Regions from separate parts of the Shewanella sp. SR1 genome, predicted to be linked through region 1. Evidence: predicted binding sites of a transcription regulator. Region 1 holds the regulator's gene; each other region holds the start of a gene.
The links. Region 1 encodes sigma-54, which starts transcription at its own class of promoters, with help from an activator protein. Its sites were predicted from a motif close to GTTGGCACGNNNNTNGNNT; they were not measured.
Positions count from the first base shown of each region.

Region 1 (3,250 bases):
AGTACCGGCAGTGGTGACGATCGCGTGATCACGATTATTCAGCCAGAAAGCTATCAAGATGATGCCAAACCAGACGCGCCAGCAGATAAACCTGTGAAAAAGCAGGACTCTAAATGACCCAAATCACCCTAAGAGCACAAAATCTGGCGAAGAGTTATAAGAGTCGCCAAGTGGTTAAAGACGTCAGTCTGACGGTCAAAACCGGTCAAGTCGTTGGCCTACTCGGCCCGAACGGCGCGGGTAAAACTACCACCTTTTACATGGTCGTTGGTCTGGTTAAAAGCGATAAAGGCCACATCTTTATCGACGATGATGATTTAACCGCAGATCCTATGCACCTGCGCGCCCGCAAAGGCATAGGTTACTTGCCGCAGGAAGCCAGTATCTTTCGTAAACTGACCGTCCATGACAACATCATGGCCGTGCTGCAAACGCGTAAAGAATTAAAAAAAGAGCAAAGGGAAGAAGAGCTAGAGCATCTGCTCGAAGAGTTCCACATCACCCATATCCGTGACAGCCAAGGCATGTCATTGTCGGGCGGTGAACGTCGCCGTGTCGAAATTGCGCGGGCGTTAGCAGCAAATCCTAAGTTCATTTTGCTCGATGAACCCTTTGCTGGTGTCGATCCGATTTCGGTTATCGACATTAAAAAGATTATCGAACAGCTCAAAAGTCGTGGCCTTGGCGTGTTGATCACAGACCACAATGTCCGTGAGACATTAGATGTGTGTGAACATGCCTATATCGTGAGTCACGGAAACTTGATTGCCGAGGGAACACCCGCAGAGATCTTAGACAATCAGCAAGTTAGGGCTGTGTACTTAGGTGAACAATTCAGGCTATAGTTAATCAAGCGGAGCCAATGCAGGCAATTTATGCCACCATTGGACTCCACTCAAGATGATAACAAGCGACCTCATCCAACAATAATAACGTAGGGATCAGCGGTAACATGAAAGCGTCACTCCAGCTCAAACTGGGTCAACAGTTAACCATGACGCCACAATTACAACAGGCCATACGTCTGTTGCAACTGTCGTCATTAGAACTGCAGCAAGAGATCCAGCAAGCCTTAGATTCTAATCCCCTTCTCGAGCTGGAAGAGGATCAATTCGACGCCACTAAAGACCCTGTAAACCAAACGCTATCCGATACGGATTTCAGTGAATCTAGCACCCTGCCGCCAGAAAAAGACAGCTCCACCATAGACACGGCAGAGTCGCTCACGAAAGAGTCCATGCCCGACGAACTCCCCATGGACACCACATGGGATGAAGTGTTCACCGCCTCTCCCAATTCTGGCCCCGGCGGCAGTCGTGAAGACGATATGCCCTTCCAAGGTGAGACCAGTGAAGGCTTGTATGAACACTTAGAATGGCAAAAAAACCTCACGCCGTTTTCTGAAACCGATTTAGCCATTGCCACCGCCATTATTGATGCCATCGACGATCAAGGCTATCTCACCCAAAGCACTGACGAAATCCTCGAAGCCATGGGCAATTCTGAGGTTGAGCTCGACGAAGTCGAAGCTGTACTCAAGCGCATTCAACACTTTGATCCTATTGGTGTTGCCGCCCGCGATTTAAGCGAGTGCCTGTTGATCCAACTGTCGCATTTCGCCGCTGACACGCCCAACCTAGAAAACGCCCGCATGCTGATCAAAGATCATTTAGATCTGATCGCCGCCCGCGATTTTAGATTGTTGATGCGTAAGACTAAATTAAAAGAGGATGAGTTAAGAGACGGCATCGCGCTTATCCAAACCCTCAATCCCCGCCCAGGTTTATTGATTACGCCCAACGATGACGAATACGTCATCCCAGATGTGTCAGTGTCGAAGAAAAATGGCCGTTGGGTGGTTGAGCTTAATCCTGACTGCATGCCAAAAATCAATGTAAATCAACATTATGCTTCGATGGCGCGCAGCACTAAAAGCCAAGCCGATAGCCAATTTATTCGTGGTCATCTGCAAGAGGCTAAATGGTTTATCAAGAGTTTAGAGAGCCGTAATGATACCCTGTTGAAGGTGGCGAACTGTATCGTCCAATATCAGCAAGGTTTCTTTGAATACGGTGAAGAAGCCATGAAACCTATGGTGCTGAACGATATTGCCGAAGCGGTAGAAATGCATGAGTCGACCATCTCAAGGGTGACGACACAGAAATACATGCATACCCCTAAGGGACTTTTTGAACTAAAATACTTCTTCTCTAGCCACGTCGGTACTGACGATGGTGGGGAGTGCTCATCCACAGCAATCAGAGCCTTCATTAAGAAACTGGTTGCAGCGGAAAACCAGAAAAAACCATTAAGCGACAGTAAGATGGCACAACTTCTGGCAGAACAAGGGATCAACGTAGCCCGCAGAACCATTGCGAAGTACCGAGAGGCTATGCTCATTCCGCCTTCTAATCAGCGTAAAAGTTTATAACCTACAGTGGATATCGGAGGACGTTTCTATGCAAATAAACCTGAGTGGACACCATGTCGAAATTACCGAATCGTTACGTGCATATGTAGAAGAAAAGTTTTCAAAACTTGAACGCCATTTCGAACAGATCAATAATGTGCACGTTGTGCTCAATGTCGAGAAAATGCAACAGATTGCCGAAGCGAGAATAAATCTTATCGGTGGTGAAGTTTTTGCTACTTCAGAGCATGCTGACATGTATGCCGCTATAGACGCCCTGATTGACAAGCTTGATCGTCAGGTTATTAAACACAAAGAGAAGTTAACAAAACACTAATAATGGAACTTTGTACCATACTGCGGCCGGAGTGCACTACCTGCGCCACTCCGGGCAGCAAGAAAAAGGTACTGGAACTCATCAGCGACTTAGTCGCTGCCCAGTACCCGACCCTCTCATCTCAAGAGATATTCGAAAGCCTAGTGGCGCGCGAAAAGATGGGGAGCACAGGTATAGGTAACGGCATCGCCATTCCACATGGTCGACTAGCCGATATAGATCAGCCCATTGCCATACTCATTAAGTGTGAAGAGCCGATAGCATTCGATGCTATCGATAAGCAACCTGTTGATATTTTATTTGCACTACTGGTGCCTGCAGACCAATGTCAGCAGCACTTAAGTACCTTGTCTTGCATGGCCGAAAAGCTGAGCGACAAGCAAATATTAAAGCAATTACGCAAGACGCATGATGAAACGGAACTCTATCAGGTAATCACTGGATGAAACTGGTCATAGTGTCGGGCCGCTCAGGCTCAGGCAAATCTGTCGCCCTAAGGGTAC
Region 1 covers NZ_JAJAEF010000008.1:105,644-108,893, forward strand. The annotation lists gene lptA (lipopolysaccharide transport periplasmic protein LptA) at 1-117, shown strand, start outside; gene lptB (LPS export ABC transporter ATP-binding protein) at 114-845, shown strand; gene KV201_RS09725 (RNA polymerase factor sigma-54) at 953-2,431, shown strand; gene hpf (ribosome hibernation promoting factor) at 2,460-2,747, shown strand; gene ptsN (PTS IIA-like nitrogen regulatory protein PtsN) at 2,750-3,193, shown strand; gene rapZ (RNase adapter RapZ) at 3,190-3,250, shown strand, end outside.

Region 2 (3,250 bases), on a different contig from region 1:
GCATTAACTGAATGCAAAGAACTGAACGATCAAAATGCCAGTTTAATTGAGATGAATTTAGCCAGTCTCAATCGCTTCGCTCAAGCTTTACAAGCCAGTAGAAACGCCTCCAGCCTTACGTATAACGATAAAGGCAAGACCTCAACTATCTCAAGTTTAGGCAATGATTTAAAGGCCTAACAGGCGCATCAATTCCTACTCTGTATTTCCCGCTTCTAAGCTCTGCTCTGATTAAAGATTAGACTTTGATACTTGTGCAGAAAAAGAAAAGCCGCATAACTACTCGCATAGTACGCGGCTCAATAGAGTCATGTAGAAATGACTAGAAATACGTGACTTCTTTCACTCGCTGTGGACGACTCTGTTGTTGATACAGCGCCCATACCTGTGAAAAATCCAGTTCTAACTCAGTGACATAATGATCGCCAGCCGGATAACTCTTAACGACCCGCGCCCCACGGATCACGCCAGAAACCGACGCTTTAACATTATCGTCCGTCAACATCCAATCACTGACACTGCTGTTTGCCGTTATTTTCTGCCCATAAACTTGTTCTGCTAATTCACGATAGGCCACAATTTTTGATGCTTGCATGGCCATCAACACTCTTTGTGATTGTTCTTTAGCCGGTTGAGTAGCTAAGGGCGCATATCCTATGGCCGTTAACTTAGGAAAACTCGGCGGCGGCACATCTTCCCATTGCACATATCTATCTTTAGCAGCGCAGCCAGTTAGCATTAGCGCCGCAATAACTAAAAGGTAGCGTTTCATTTTCCATCTCCTAAAACACGGACTTCATTCATGCCTGGACTCGCCTGACGATATAAGATGCCATTTTGTGACACAATTTGCTCCGAAGGCTGCATGTAGTTTGCCAACTCTTTTTGAGTCACAAAAGTTTGAGAGGCCGATACCACACGATTGTTACTTATGTTCACAATCCGAGTATTGATCGCCATACCATTGGTAACTGGGCTCATAGTCGATACAACAAGATGCTCAACGGGAAGATTTTTCGACAATTGTTGCCAATCTCGCGTCAAAATAAAATCCCCATTAGCCGTCACTCTCAAGCCATCAGCTAAATTTAAATCCACTACATTAAACTGAAAGCTATGGAGCGACGTCATTAATCCTTGCTGTAACTGCTGCGCCAACGCATTTGTGCCATTCATGTCACCCACTAATACTGGGGTGGCGACGACAATTGGTTGATCAGAACGCAGAGCATCATTTTGCTTAACGAGCTCTGTCACAATTCGCTGTGCTAAATGGTTGATCACTGCCGTTGGCGGCAACCCATTGCCATCCACTAAACTCGGCTTGGGCGGTGTAACCGATTTAGCCACACATCCACCTAACATCAGTAATGTTAAGGGAATAATCACACGCTTTAGCATTGGATTTACCTCATCTGTGGGTGTACTGGCAATTAAATAACTCACACTCTATGCGTCTCATTTTTGTGAGTAACAAAAGCCAGCAATCTTCGGACCAAAATTGCTCCAGCCCGACAATATTATGCTCATACGCTGTATATCGACTGCGCCAATGGAAACTTTATCGAAAACTCTCGTTAGTCAGGCATGAAATTTGCTTTGTCGGTATATTAGGTTAAGTGTCAGGAAACTGGCTCGATTAGCAAGCTCGCCAATAGCTTAGCGATAAGGATTGTATTGATGCACATACCACGTTCAGCTTCGCTCATCATTTTGAGCCTTGCACTGCTGTCTTTACCTATTCGAGCCGAATGGATGGAAGCCAGTGGTGAAGCGACTATTATCAATGGTAATACTGCTCAAGCAAGGGAAGAAGCGATTAATCAAGCCGTTAGCTATGCTACATTAAGCACGGGCATTCAAATATCCAGTGAACAACAAACCTCTAACGGAAACCTTACACAGAATAACTTCGCGATAAATCGCAACGCCCAAGCCATCAGCATCCAACTCGTTAGCGAACGAATCCAGGGAAACAAAATTTATGTGTCCCTACGACTCGATCTAAATGATGATCCTACGCAGCAGTGTCCAAATGGACAATTAAAGGCTGCGATTTTAATTCCTCAAGCACAAATCAAAGATCGTACTCAGCTCAGATATGGGCAGCTTTCCGGTTTTGAAGAAGTTATTTCCGAAAAACTAGGCAGTGTTATAGAAGATTACTCTTCCACAGGTTTTAGCCACACTCACGCTAAAGAGCTGCTCGATATTAAACAAGATCTAGTGGATATTCGCAGTTATCGACTCCCAAGCTGGCTCAGTGAAATTACCGACAGCCAATATATCCTCCAACCACAAATTATGGATATCTCAATGGAACCAGTGCAGCCAACCTTCCTAGGAATTTGGGATGAAGCTCCACTCAGGCAATTCCAGTTCAAACTTAGCCTTTATCATGGGATCAGTGGCGAAGAAGTCTGGAGTAAAAGCTACAGCACATCAGCGCCATGGGAATTTGAAGAACAAGCCATTATTGCCCCGAATACGGACAGATTCTGGCGATCATCCTATGGCAAAAATATTACCAAGTTAATGCAACAGGCTACCCATGATTTAGACAGTACTCTCAATTGCAGACCCTTACTCGGCCAAGTCGTGAGCCGCCAAGCGGACAGGATCATTTTAAATCTCGGCCGTAAACATGGCATTCGTGTCGGGGATAAATTCCAAGTCGTATTACAGCAAAATCTACCCGATCGACTCAATGAAATGCGCGCCGTCGCAACCAAAAGTCGAGCCACGGTAAAAATCGAACAAGTGAGTGAAGAAAGCTCTACAGCAGTACTTTTAGACCAAAATGCAGCTTACAATGTGCAGATAAACGACATAGCGCTTAAGATTTAAGCAACTAAATCATAAGCCTTTTAATCAGAGATAAAACCAGTATAATCACTGTCGTCTCTTCATAGCTCAACAGGATAGAGCAGCCGCCTCCTAAGCGGCCGATCGGGGTTCGAGTCCCTGTGGGGAGACCAGATAGTGCTTATGTGATTTCAACTTCACTTGAAGAGTTTTCTGATAAGCATGATTTCCAGAAACACAATTTACAGCTTCCTCTGTCTATCCCCCTTAAAAAACAGCTCTCTTAATCGTTACTATAAAATCCAATACTAGGATATAGCCACATTGCGCCATTTCCCTAAACTTGGCTAAGTCAGTATAATCCGACACATTGATGTTTGATGAGCCTTCAGGGCTCAACCTAGGAGAGCTTGCTTGGCCAACACTTATATCCCGCTAGAACAAT
Region 2 covers NZ_JAJAEF010000006.1:109,034-112,283, forward strand. The annotation lists gene KV201_RS07445 (flagella synthesis protein FlgN) at 1-180, shown strand, start outside; gene KV201_RS07450 (LPP20 family lipoprotein) at 323-772, opposite strand; gene KV201_RS07455 (FlgO family outer membrane protein) at 769-1,401, opposite strand; gene KV201_RS07460 (flagellar assembly protein FlgT) at 1,681-2,847, shown strand; tRNA gene KV201_RS07465 (tRNA-Arg) at 2,903-2,978, shown strand; gene KV201_RS07470 (DUF2947 domain-containing protein) at 3,220-3,250, shown strand, end outside.
Region 2: the regulator sigma-54 is predicted to act here: its motif matches at 1,582-1,600, upstream of KV201_RS07460 (flagellar assembly protein FlgT).

Region 3 (3,250 bases), on a different contig from region 1:
GTGCCGGTCGTTATTCTTATCTGACTGCAGTGACTGAGATTGAAGGTGAATTGGTTGAAATTCTCGACGTAGAAAAAATCTTAGATGAGATTTCACCGGTTAAAACCGCTATCAGTGAAGAAGCCAATGAAAAGCTGACCCTCGACAGAACCCAGCATTACCATATTATGGTTATCGATGATTCTGCCGTGGCGCGTAAGCAAATTATTCGTTCACTCGAGTCATTGAACTTACAAATTGATACCGCTAAAGATGGTCGAGAAGCATTAGATAAGCTTAAAGAAATCGCCAAAGAAATGGACAATGTTGCCGATGAAATCCCTCTCATTATCTCAGACATTGAGATGCCTGAAATGGATGGTTATACCCTGACCGCTGAGATCCGAGATGATCCTAAGCTCAAGCATATTAAAGTGGTACTGCACACGTCGTTAAGTGGTGTATTCAATCAGGCAATGGTTCAAAAAGTGGGGGCCAATGACTTTATCGCTAAGTTTAATCCCGACGAACTGGCTGCTGCCGTGAATAAACACTTAAGTTTGTAAGTGCAGTAGTTAGTACCTAGATACGCTTTACGCTATAATCTCGACTTTATAACATGATGGTTTCGCACTGATTTTGGTGCTTGCTATAGGATTTAGGATGTGAATGTGCCAAATAAATCACTCGCTGAAGCTGAATATAATCAATTTAGGTTGTTCTTAGAGCAACACAGCGGCATCGTACTGGGTGAAAATAAGCAATATCTGGTGCGCAGTCGTCTTGCTCCTCTGATGGGGAAATATAACCTGCCATCCTTATCCGATGTGGTTAAGCATTCGATGAAGCCAACGGAGCGTGCGCTTCGGGCTGAAGTGATCGATGCTATGACGACCAATGAAACCCTTTGGTTTCGTGATCGTTATCCATTTGAGTTATTGCATAACGTTTTGTTACCTGAGTACAGTCGTTTAGGTCGTCCACTTAAGATTTGGTCGGCCGCGTGTTCGTCTGGGCAAGAACCCTATTCACTGGCGATGACGATTCTTGAGTATCAACAAAAGAAGCCTGGTGCGCTTGCGGGTAGTGCGTCAATTCAAGCCACGGATTTATCGCCTTCCATGTTGGAACGTTGCAAAAATGCTGAGTACGATAGTTTGGCATTAGCGCGCGGTTTATCCGAGGAGCGTAAGCGTCAGTTTTTTGATGCTTTGCCTTCAGGCAATATGAAGTTAAAGGATAATGTTAAGCGTTTAGTGAACTTTAGGGCACATAATCTGCTTGAGAGTTATAGCTTACTTGGTAAGTTCGACATTATTTTTTGCCGCAATGTGCTGATTTATTTTGCGCCTGAGGCAAAGGCAAAAATTTTGCGGCAATTCGCTGCCGCTCTTAATCCAAAAGGGATTCTATTTCTCGGTGCTTCTGAATCTATTGCTGGTTTAACGGATGAGTTTGACATGGTCCGTTGTAACCCTGGGATTTATTACCAGAAAAAGACTTAAGTCTGCTGCTTTAAAGAAAATTACCGACATTTGTCGGTAATTTTTTACCCATCACTTGCTCATCCCTATTGTTATTCTCATTATTCTCCTATGTTGGCACATGAATTGCTTTATTTCCGTGAGTAACACGAGGAGGCAATTTTATGGCGATCAATTTTGATAATGCACTGGGTGTGCATCAGTACACTCTCGGTATTAGAGCGCAGCGAGCTGAAGTCATTTCGAGCAATATCGCTAACGCCGATACGCCACATTATAAAGCCCGTGATGTAGATTTTTCTGCGGCAATGCAGGCCGCCCGTGGCCAACAACAGCAGCGTAATAGTCTTGAAATGCAAGAGACAGACAAGCATTTTGGTCTTGCTGAGTTGACTGGTCAATTTGTTAAGTTCCGCGTGCCAAATCAACCCGATACCGGTGATGGTAATACTGTTGATATCCAACAGGAACAATCGGCATTTATGCAAAATGCCCTTGAATATCAAATGTCGCTTGGTTTTTTAGACAGTAAGTTTAGTGGCATGAAGAAAGCGCTGAGAGGGGATTAATCATGAGTTTATTTAGCATATTTGATGTTGCTGGCTCGGGAATGTCGGCTCAATCGGTCAGGTTGAACACCACGGCGAGTAACATAGCTAACGCTGATTCCGTCTCGAGTAGCGTAGATAAGACCTATCGTTCCCGTCATCCTATTTTTGAAGCTGAAATGGCCAAAGCGCAAAGTCAGCAACAAGCCTCTCAAGGTGTTGCGGTAAAAGGCATTGTTGAAAGTGATAAACCACTACTAAAAGAATACTCGCCCGATCATCCGATGGCGGATGCGGACGGCTTTATTTATAAACCGAATGTTAATGTCATGGAAGAAATGGCAGATATGATTTCTGCTTCGCGCTCATATCAAATGAATGTTCAGGTCGCTGAAGCAGCTAAGTCTATGCTGCAACAAACACTTGGGATGGGTAAATAACATGTGTTACTTAGGAGGTAAGCTGTGAGCCTCATTAATCAAATTAACCAAGCATCGGCGCAGACGGCTCAAAATAAGAGTCAATCAAATGCTGTGACGACCAATTCATCAACCAGCTCAACGGGTAATCCGTTTCTTGATGGCATACGACTGCCAAAAGATTCGATAGTACCGGAAGCGAAAAGCCAACAGTTAACTCAAGATGACTTTTTCTCGTTATTAAGCCAACAGTTATCGATGCAGGACCCTTTTAAGCCCGTCGACAACGACCAAATGATTGCGCAGATGGCATCATTCTCGACGGTTGATGGTATTACTAAGTTGAATAATGAAATCGTTAATTTAAACGGTGTTATGACGTCGAGCCAAGCATTGCAGGCATCAGGACTTGTTGGTCGCAAGGTATTGATCCCAACCGATACAGGTAACATTTCAGCTGAAAGCCCAACAATAAAAGGTGTGATTAGCACGCCAGCTAAAATTCCTGAAGTTACTGTACGTGTTGAGGATGATAAAGGCCAAGTTGTGACCACCTTTAAAGTTGATGGCAGCAAGGGGGGCAATGTCGATGTCAACTGGGATGGCCTCGATAAAGATGGAAAACCTGTAACCGCAGGTAACTATTCGATCAAGGCGAGTGGGTTAGTGGATGGGAAATCCCAAGAATTGCCAGTCTCGACCTATGCTCATGTGACCAGTGTCTCTCTTGGTACGGCCAGTACTGGTGCCATTCTTAACTTGAGAGGCGGTATGGGCATCAAGTTAACCGATGTATTAGCTGTATCTGAAACCTAAGTTT
Region 3 covers NZ_JAJAEF010000006.1:103,848-107,097, reverse strand. The annotation lists gene KV201_RS07430 (chemotaxis protein CheV) at 1-545, shown strand, start outside; gene KV201_RS07425 (protein-glutamate O-methyltransferase CheR) at 645-1,484, shown strand; gene flgB (flagellar basal body rod protein FlgB) at 1,628-2,032, shown strand; gene flgC (flagellar basal body rod protein FlgC) at 2,035-2,451, shown strand; gene flgD (flagellar hook assembly protein FlgD) at 2,476-3,246, shown strand.
Region 3: the regulator sigma-54 is predicted to act here: its motif matches at 1,577-1,595, upstream of flgB (flagellar basal body rod protein FlgB).